Regions from separate parts of the Dermacoccus sp. GAS27A genome, predicted to be linked through region 2. Evidence: predicted binding sites of a transcription regulator. Region 2 holds the regulator's gene; each other region holds the start of a gene.
What was found. The regulator HrcA, encoded in region 2, represses chaperone genes, less so after heat shock. The targets are predictions, from matches to a motif close to TTNGCACTCGNNNNNNNCGAGTGCNAA.
Positions count from the first base shown of each region.

Region 1: the regulator HrcA is predicted to act here: its motif matches at 1,380-1,406, upstream of groL (chaperonin GroEL).
Region 3: the regulator HrcA is predicted to act here: its motif matches at 1,037-1,063, upstream of groES (co-chaperone GroES).

Region 1 covers NZ_JBIYDW010000011.1:72,086-75,361, forward strand. Annotated here, with positions in the region: gene ABH936_RS12010 (SGNH/GDSL hydrolase family protein) at 1-217, opposite strand, end outside; gene ABH936_RS12015 (uracil-DNA glycosylase) at 214-888, opposite strand; gene ABH936_RS12020 (DUF3263 domain-containing protein) at 969-1,247, shown strand; gene groL (chaperonin GroEL) at 1,560-3,197, shown strand.
Region 2 covers NZ_JBIYDW010000008.1:70,499-73,774, forward strand. Annotated here, with positions in the region: gene ABH936_RS09925 (16S rRNA (uracil(1498)-N(3))-methyltransferase) at 1-291, opposite strand, end outside; gene dnaJ (molecular chaperone DnaJ) at 295-1,428, opposite strand; gene hrcA (heat-inducible transcriptional repressor HrcA) at 1,493-2,515, opposite strand; gene ABH936_RS09940 (DUF3097 domain-containing protein) at 2,787-3,276, shown strand, end outside.
Region 3 covers NZ_JBIYDW010000003.1:292,697-295,972, reverse strand. Annotated here, with positions in the region: gene ABH936_RS04995 (THUMP-like domain-containing protein) at 1-966, opposite strand, end outside; gene groES (co-chaperone GroES) at 1,258-1,551, shown strand; gene groL (chaperonin GroEL) at 1,697-3,276, shown strand, end outside.

The DNA.
Region 1 (3,276 bases), on a different contig from region 2:
CAAATGCGTGCCCCGCGCCGTCGGCGACCTGAGCGAGGTCGACGGCGAGCCGGTCGGCCCAGCCGAGGTAGGCGTCGTCCTGACGCGGGTCGGGGTCGCTCATGCCCTCGGTGAAGGAGTCACCGATGGCGACGTAGCGCCGCCACGTCCGCTCGTGGCCGCTGCGGGCCGCGGGCGCCTCTTCGGCGGTACGGGTGTCGGGGGTCGTGTCTGTCACGGGATGCGCCAATCGATCGTGTGCGTGCCGAGTTCTTCGAGCAGGGCGTTGGTGCGGCTGAACGGCTTGCTGCCGAAGAAGCCGCCGCGGGCCGACAACGGTGAGGGGTGGGCCGACTCGACGGTCGGCGTGTCGCCGAGGTGCGGCGCGAGTGAGCGCGCGTCGCGCCCCCACAGGATGGCGACGAGGGGCTGCTCGCGCTCGACGAGCGCGTTGATCGCCGTCGCGGTGACGTGCTCCCAGCCCTTGCCGCGATGGCTCGCCGGCTTGCCGGGCTGCACCGTCAGGACGCGGTTGAGCAGCAGCACCCCCTGATCGGTCCACGCCGACAGGTCACCGTGCTCGGGTGGGGTGATATCGAGGTCGTCGTGCAGTTCGGTGTAGATGTTCGCGAGGCTGCGGGGGATGGGCCGCACGTCGGGTGCGACGGCGAAGCTCAGGCCGATCGGGTGCCCGGGCGTCGGGTATGGATCCTGGCCGACGACGAGGACGCGCACCTCGTCGAACGGCTGCGTGAACGCGCGCAGCACGGCGTCGCCCGCAGGCAGGTAGCCGCGCCCCGCGGCCACCTCGTCACGCAGGAACGCCCCCGCGGCGGCGATGTGCTCGGCGGCGGGCGCGAGGGGTTCGACCCAGCTCGGGTGGACGAGTTCGTCGTACGGACGAGGCATGTGTCCAACCTATCGCGCGGGTCTGACAACCCGCCCCGAGCGCGGTTGGAACGGGCCGGGCGGCCTCGTATCCTGAGCGGATGGCCATGATCGAGACCCCCGCGGGTGCCCACGTGCCCGGTGACGCCGACGCGCCCGGGCTGAGCGAGCGCGACCGTGCGATGCTCGCCTTCGAACGCGAGTGGTGGAAGCTGCCCGGCGCCAAGGAAGCGGCGATCAAGGAGCGCTTCGGGCTGACGAGCACGCAGTACTACCAGCAGCTCAACAAGCTCGCCGACACCGAGGCGGCGCTCGCCGCGGATCCGTTGCTCGTCAAGCGGATCCAGCGACGCCGCGCGGGGCGTCGACGCACCGTCTGAACCGCGGCTCAGCGCGCCGCCACGTCCCCACATGTCGCCGCTCTCGTGGCGCCGCAGCCCATCTTGGCAGCCGCACGACAGACGTCGGGGTGCCGCTGTGAGCGAACAACACGCGGGTGCGCGCGCGGAGGGTTTGCACTCGGTGGGGGCGAGTGCTAATCATGGGGTTAGCACTCTGATCGTGAGAGTGACAAAAGCCTGACTGCAGCAGTGAGGGTTCGGGGCGCGCCGACATGACCGGCGCGTGATCGGGTCCGTCCGTCGCGGGCGCTGATGTGGTCGATCCGAACGTCACGTGGAGGAACCACAGCCATGGCCAAGACCATTGCTTTCGACGAGGAGGCCCGTCGCGGCCTCGAGCGCGGCATGAACACGCTCGCCGACGCCGTGAAGGTGACCCTCGGCCCCAAGGGCCGCAACGTCGTCCTGGAGAAGAAGTGGGGCGCCCCCACGATCACCAACGACGGTGTCTCGATCGCCAAGGAGATCGAGCTCGAGGACCCGTACGAGAAGATCGGCGCCGAGCTCGTCAAGGAAGTTGCGAAGAAGACCGACGACGTCGCCGGTGACGGCACGACGACGGCCACCGTCCTCGCCCAGGCGATGGTGCGCGAGGGTCTGCGCAACGTCGCGGCCGGCGCGAACCCGATGGCGCTGAAGCGCGGCATCCAGACGGCCGTCGACGCCGTCAGCAAGCAGCTGCTCGAGCACGCCCAGGAGATCGAGACGAAGGAGCAGATCGCTGCGACCGCGTCCATCTCCGCCGCTGACCCGCAGATCGGTGAGCTCATCGCCGAGGCGATGGACAAGGTCGGCAAGGAAGGCGTCATCACGGTCGAGGAGTCGAACACGTTCGGCCTCGACCTCGAGCTGACCGAGGGCATGCGCTTCGACAAGGGCTACATCTCGGGCTACTTCGTCACCGACACCGAGCGCATGGAGGCCGTCCTCGACGACCCGTACATCCTCATCGTCAACTCGAAGATCTCGAACATCAAGGACCTGCTGCCCGTCCTGGAGAAGGTCATGCAGTCCGGCAAGCCCCTCGCGATCATCGCCGAGGACGTCGAGGGCGAGGCCCTGTCGACGCTCGTCGTCAACAAGATCCGCGGCACGTTCAAGGCCGTCGCCGTCAAGGCTCCCGGCTTCGGCGACCGCCGCAAGGCGATGCTCGGTGACATCGCGATCCTCACGGGCGGCCAGGTCGTCTCCGAGGAGGTCGGCCTCAAGCTCGAGTCGACCGAGCTCGACATGCTCGGCCGCGCCCGCAAGATCGTCGTGACGAAGGACGAGACGACGATCGTCGAAGGTGCCGGCGACGACGAGCAGATCAAGGGCCGCGTCGCTCAGATCCGCGCCGAGATCGAGAACTCCGACTCCGACTACGACCGCGAGAAGCTGCAGGAACGCCTCGCGAAGCTCGCCGGCGGCGTCGCCGTCATCAAGGCGGGTGCCGCGACGGAGGTCGAGCTCAAGGAGCGCAAGCACCGCATCGAGGACGCTGTGCGCAACGCGAAGGCAGCCGTCGAGGAGGGCATCGTTGCCGGTGGTGGCGTCGCGCTCATCCAGGCGACGAAGGACGCCGAGTCGGCCTTCTCCGCTCTCGAGGGCGACGAGGCGACGGGTGCGAACATCGTTCGCGTCGCTGCCGAGGCTCCGCTCAAGCAGATCTCGACGAACGCGGGCCTCGAGCCGGGCGTCATCGTCGAGAAGGTGCGCTCGCTTCCCGCCGGTCAGGGTCTGAACGCTGCGAGCGGTGAGTACGTCGACATGATCGCCTCGGGCATCATCGACCCGGCGAAGGTGACGCGTTCGGCGCTGGAGAACGCTGCGTCCATCGCGGCGCTGTTCCTCACGACCGAGGCCGTCATCGCTGACAAGCCGGAGAAGAACGCCGGCGCTGACGCTGCGGCGGGCATGGACGGTGGCATGGGCGGTATGGGCTTCTGAGAAAGCGCGCCTCCACGGGCTGACGCCCGCCTGAGTGAATGCTCGGGCGGGCGTCAGCCTTTTGTCGTCCAGGGAGCAC
Region 2 (3,276 bases):
CAGGTCGCGATCGCCCTTAGCGAGCGCCTGGACGAGCGTGAACGTCACCGCCGGCGGCGTCTCGCGCGTCACCTCGCGCACGTGCGCCGTCAGCTCGCCCTTCGTGGTCTCTGCGACCACGGCGTGCGCGACGAGGCCGTGGCCGTCGGCGAGCAGGATCTGCTCACCGACACCCATCCGCTTGACGGTGACGGCGTGGCGTCCCTCGTCACCCGCGAGCACGACGGGTGCACCCGGCGGTATGTCGTCGGACAGAGCGCCGGGTGCGACGAAGTAGAGGTGCGCGGTCACGCCTCAGCCCTTCCAGGCCTGACGCAGCTTGCCGAGCAGGCCCTGGTTGACGGGCTGGAACTTCGGCGCCGGCGAGTCCTCTCCGCGCGACTCGGCGAACTGACGCAGCAGGTCGGCCTGCTCGGCCGTCAGCTTGCTCGGGGTGCGCACGTTGGCGTGCACGAGCAGGTCGCCGCGGTTGTCGGTGCGCAGCCGCGTGACGCCGAGGCCCTTGAGGGTGATGACGTCGCCGGGCTGCGTGCCGGCCTTGATGTCGATGTCGCGCGAGCCGTCGAGCGTCTCGAACGGCACCGTGGCGCCGAGCGCCGCGGCCGACATCGGCAGCTCGAGCGAGCAGTGCAGATCGTCGCCCTGACGCTGGAACATCGGGTGCTTCTCGACGCGTACCTCGACGTACAGGTCACCGGCGGGGCCGCCGCCGGGGCCGACCTCGCCTTCACCGCGCAGCTGGATGCGCGTGCCGGTGTCGACGCCGGCGGGCACCTTGATCGTGATGGTGCGCGTGTCGCGCTTGCGGCCGTTGCCGTCGCACTCGAAACACGGGCTGTCGATGATGTCGCCGTACCCCTGGCACGCGGTGCACGGACGCGACGTCAACACCTGGCCGAGGAAGCTGCGCTGCACCTGCTGCGTCTGCCCCGCACCGCCGCACACGTCACACGTGTGCTTGCCCGTGCCGGGACGCGAACCGTCGCCATGACAGGTCGAGCAGACGACGGCCGTGTCGAACGTCAGCTCCTGCTCGCCGCCGAAGACGGCCGTGGCGAGTTGGATGTCGAGCGGCAGCAACGCGTCCTGGCCGTGCTGGACGCGGCTGCGCGGGCCGCCGCCTCCCCCTGCGGCACCCCCCGTGAAGAACGCGTCCATGATGTCGCTGAAGCTGAACCCGGCGCCACCGAACCCGGCCCCGGCGCCACCGCCGGGCGCGTAGGGGTCGACGCCCTGGTCGTAGGCCGCCTTCTTCTGCGGATCGCCGAGCACGTCGTAGGCCTGCCCGACGCGCTTGAACTCCTCGGCCGCCTCCGGGGAGGGGTTGACGTCGGGGTGCAGCTTGCGGGCCTTCTTGCGGTAGGCGCGCTTGATCTCCTCGACGGAGGCCTCACGCGTGACACCGAGTTCGGCGTAGTAGTCGTTCACGAGCATCCTTGCTTTCGACGGGTGAAGATTTCGTCACTCATGTGGTCGTGGTGCGCCCGAGCCATCACTGCTCGAGAAGTTCGGAGACGTAGCGGGCGACCGCGCGCACGTTCGCCATCGTCTGCGGGTAGTCCATGCGGGTCGGGCCGAGCACGCCGAGCGTCGCGACGGCGTCGCTGCCGTAGGCCGTCGTCACGAGCGAGGTCGACTCGAGGCCTGCGAAGTCGTTCTCGGCGCCGATGCGGACGGTCACCTCGTGCGTCGGATCGTCGTCGCGTGTGCTGATGAGGCGCATGAGGACGACGTGCTCCTCCAGCGCCTCGAGAACACGGCTGACGCTGAGGCCCGCGTCGTCGCGCAGCCCGGCACGCGCGAGGTTCGCCGTCCCCGCGAGCACGACGCGCTCCTCCCGGTCCTCGGCGAACACCGCGGCGATCGTCGCGACGATCGTGTCGACGTCAGCACGCTGCCCCGGCTCGAACTCCGCGCCCAGCTCGGTCATGGCCGCGGCGGCCTCGGTGAGCAACCGCGCGCCGGAGACCTTGTTGACGCGCGCTCGCAGCGTCTGGACGAGGCGCTCGTCGTCGGCGGAGGCGACGGAGACGAGACGCTGCTCGATGCGACCTGAGTCGAGGATGACGACGAGCGACAGGCGCCCCTCGGCGACCGGCACGAGCTCGATGTGCCGCACCCGTGAGCGCCGCAGCGACGGGTACTGCATGACGGCCGCCTGGTTCGTCAGCGTGGCGAGCAGCCGGGCGGTGCGCTCGACGATGTCGTCGAGGTCGACGCTCTGACGCAAGAACGTCTCGATCGCGCGACGCTGTGTCGCGCTCAGCGGCCGCACCTGGCTGAGGCGGTCGACGAAGATGCGGTAGCCGGCATCGGTGGGCACGCGACCGGCCGAGGTGTGCGGCGCGGAGATGAGACCGGCGTCCTCGAGGGCCGCCATGTCATTGCGGATCGTCGCGGCGGAGACGCCGAGCTGATGACGTTCGAGCAACGCCTTCGAACCCACCGGTTCGGACGTCGCGACATAGTCCTGCACGATGGCGCGCAGCACCTCGAGCCGACGTTCGTCGCTCATGCGCTCACCTCCCGCGCCTCGATACCGTCCTTCGATCTGCAGTCCGTCCAAGATTGGCACTCACGCCGAGCGAGTGCCAAATCATGCGGGGTGTGTTCGCCCACAGCGTCGCGGGCGATTCCCTCGCGCCGTCGTCCATCGTCCGTCGGTCGGCAGGCGCGCGCTCCCCGGCCCTCGGCGACGCCGCGACGGGCGCCTGGCTGCGCCCGCGGCCATCGTTCTCGGCGCGCCGCGACGGCGGTTGTCGGTGGGCGGTTCTACCCTGATCGCCATGACCGACCGTTACGGCTCCGACGTCCTCTCCGGCGATTGGCGCGCGCCTCGACGTGGGCGTTCGCGCGAGGTGCCCGCTGAGCTCGACGTCGTCGTCGAGGACGCCCAGAGCGGTTACGTCGGCGCCGTCGTGCGCGTCGAGAAGTCGGGCGGGCAGCACGTCGTCTTCCTCGAGGACCGCTTCGGCAAGGCCCGCGGATTTGCGCTCGGCGCCGGCTTCCTCATCGACGGCGAACCCGTGACACTCGTTGCGCCCCGACCCGCCACCGCCGCGCGCCTCGCCGAGCAGCAGACGCAGGCCGGGCGGACGGCGTCCGGTTCGCTCGCCGTCCCCGGGGCGAAGGCGCGCGTCGCGCTGGGTTCGCGAATTTTCGTCGAGGGTCGGCACGACGCCGAACTCGTCGAGAAGGTGTGGGGTGACGACCTGCGCATCGAGGGCGTCGTCGTCGAATACCTCGAGGGCGTCGACGATCTCGCGGCCGTCATCC
Region 3 (3,276 bases), on a different contig from region 2:
CGTGGCGTCGAGCAGCGCCCCGACGAGGCCGCTGCGCGTCAACGCCTTGTCGGCCTCGTAGAAGTACGGTCCGAGTGACGCGCGGCTTGCGGGCGCGGCGTCGATGCCGTCGAAGTCGGCCTCGATGACGTGCAGGACGTCGGGCGGGACGCGATCGCCGGACGACCTCGAGCCGCCCGGTCGGGGACGCATGATCGTCGCAGTTCTGCCGACGTCACGGACGGCGGCGCCCCACCACACGCTCGCCTCCACGACGTCGCCGGCGTAGGAGACGAACTCGACCTCGCAACCGCTCGGCACGTCGTGATGGGCCAGGCTCGGCGAGAGCTTGGCGCCTGCCGCGGGGGCGGCAGCCGCGACGTGCTGGATCAGCTCCCAGGTCGGCGTCAGCGCCGCGAGGGAGAACGTGCGCTTCGTGCGCCCGCGGATGTCGGCGACGCCGGGCGTGCGGCGTGCCGGGTCGAACCACCGGGCGGCCCCGGGTTGGTCGAGCGAAGCCGCGACATCCTCGACCCGCCCCGTGACGACGCGACTGCCGGGAAACGACGCAAGGTTCTGGGCGGCCAGAGCCGCGGTTTCCGGATCCGCTTCGACGCCGATGACGTCGAGCCCGGCTCGCGCGAATCCGACGGCGTCGGAACCGATTCCGCAGCCACCGTCGATGACGAGGCTCGCCCCGGCGTCGAGGAACCGCTGCGCGTGCAGACGGGCGATGGGTGCGCGCGTGGCCTGTTCGAGGGCGTCGGGGGTGAAGAACATCGACGCCGCCGCATCACCGAACTTGTCGACGGCCCTGGCCCGCAGCCGGGACTGGGTGAGCGCAGCGGCGACGAGTTCGGGGGAGTGCCCTGCGGCGCGCAGCCGCGTCGTCAGCATGACGACGTTCTTCTCCTCGTAGGGCGGGAGCGAGGCGAGCAGCGCGCGTCCGTCGTCGGTGAACAACTCGTGCACGACGCTCGCATCCATGGCCGCCATTGTGTCATCGGGGGCCCCCGGAGCAGCCCCCGATGCGCTGTGGGCGAACATCGGAAACGAGTTGGCACTCGGCTTGACCGAGTGCCAACGGCATTACTAGATTCGGTTCCAGCACTCACCCCTGGGTAGTGCCAGTGAGCTCATCCCTCGACCCCCGCGACGGCGAGGCGATATCGGCCCACATGCATGCCACACCGCCACCGGTGGGTGGTGTGGCCAGGGAACGAAAGCATCCGTCCCGCCCGAGAAGATCGGGCGGTCTGCGAAAGGGAAGGTCCTACCGTGTCGGTCAACATCAAGCCGCTCGAAGACCGCATCGTCGTCAAGGCCGTCGAGGCCGAGCAGACCACGGCCTCCGGCCTCGTCATCCCGGACACCGCCAAGGAGAAGCCGCAGGAGGGCGAGGTCATCGCCGTCGGCCCCGGTCGCATCGACGACCACGGCAACCGCGTTCCGGTCGACGTCGCCGTCGGCGACAAGGTCATCTACTCGAAGTACGGCGGCACCGAGGTCAAGTTCGCCGGTACCGAGTACCTCATCCTCTCCGCTCGCGACGTGCTCGCGGTCGTCTCCTGACGATCCGTCGAGCCAGCAGGTGACGACGAGCCCGGCTCAGGTCTGACGGCCGGGCCGGGTTCGTCCTTTCCTCTCACTCGCACCCCACACTCTTCCGCTGCGCGCGTCACGCGCCGCGCGGCGCCTTCGAACGAAAGGTTGAACCATGGCCAAGACGCTTGAATTCAACGACGACGCCCGCAAGTCCCTCGAGCGCGGTGTCGACGCGCTCGCCAACGCCGTCAAGGTGACGCTCGGCCCCAAGGGCCGCAACGTCGTCATCGACAAGGCGTGGGGCGCCCCCACGATCACGAACGACGGTGTGACGATCGCCCGCGAGGTCGAGCTCGAGGACCCGTACGAGAACCTCGGCGCGCAGCTCGCCAAGGAGGTCGCCACCAAGACGAACGACGTCGCCGGTGACGGTACGACGACCGCGACGGTTCTCGCCCAGGCGCTCGTCAAGGAGGGCCTGCGCAACGTCGCTGCGGGCGCTGCTCCGTCCGGCCTGAAGCGCGGCATCGACAAGGCCGTCACGGCCATCAACGACCAGCTGCTCGCCAACGCGCGCCCCGTCGATGGTCAGGACGACTACGCCAAGGTCGCCTCGCTGTCCGCTCAGGACGCGACGATCGGTGGCCTCATCGGTGAGGCGTTCGCGAAGGTCGGCAAGGACGGCGTCATCACCGTCGAGGAGTCCTCGACCGCCGAGACGAAGCTCGAGTACACCGAGGGCATGCAGTTCGACAAGGGCTACCTCTCGCCGTACTTCGTCACCGACCCCGAGCGCATGGAGGCCGTCCTCGAGGACGCCTACATCCTCATCAACCAGGGCAAGATCTCGGCCATCGCCGACCTGCTGCCCGTCCTCGAGAAGGTCGTGCAGTCCGGCAAGCCGCTGCTCATCATCGCCGAGGACATCGAGGGCGAGGCCCTCTCCACCCTCGTCGTCAACAAGATCCGCGGCACGTTCAACGTCGTCGCCGTCAAGGCCCCCGGCTTCGGCGACCGCCGCAAGGCGATGCTGCAGGACATCGCGATCCTCACCGGTGGCCAGGTCATCGCCGAGGAGGTCGGGCTCAAGCTCGAGAACGCCGACCTCGACTCGCTCGGTCAGGCACGCCGCATCCAGGTGACGAAGGACAACACGACGATCATCGACGGCGCCGGCGCCGCTGATGACGTCGCGGGCCGCGTCAAGGAGCTGAAGTCCGAGATCGAGCGCACCGACTCCGACTGGGACCGCGAGAAGCTCCAGGAACGCCTCGCCAAGCTCGCCGGCGGCGTCTGCGTCATCGCCGTCGGTGCGCACACCGAGGTCGAGATGAAAGAGAAGAAGCACCGCATCGAGGACGCCATCGCGGCCACGCGTGCGGCCATCGAAGAGGGCATCGTCGCAGGTGGTGGTTCGGCCGTCATCCACGCGTCGTCCGCTCTCGACTCCCTCTCGCTCGAGGGTGACGAGGCGACGGGTGCCACACTCGTCGGCAAGGCCATCGCCGAGCCGCTGCGCTGGATCGCCGAGAACGCCGGCCTCGAGGGCTACGTCGCCGTCTCCAAGGTGCGCGAACTGCCCGTCGGCCAGGGCCTCGACGCCGCGACCGGCGAGTACATCGACCTCGTCGACGCCGGCATCATCGACCCCGTCAAGGTGACCCGCTCCGCGCTCACCAACGCCGCCTCCATCGCCTCGATGGTGCTCACGACCGACACCCTCGTCGTCGAGAAGAAGGAAGAGGAAGAGGC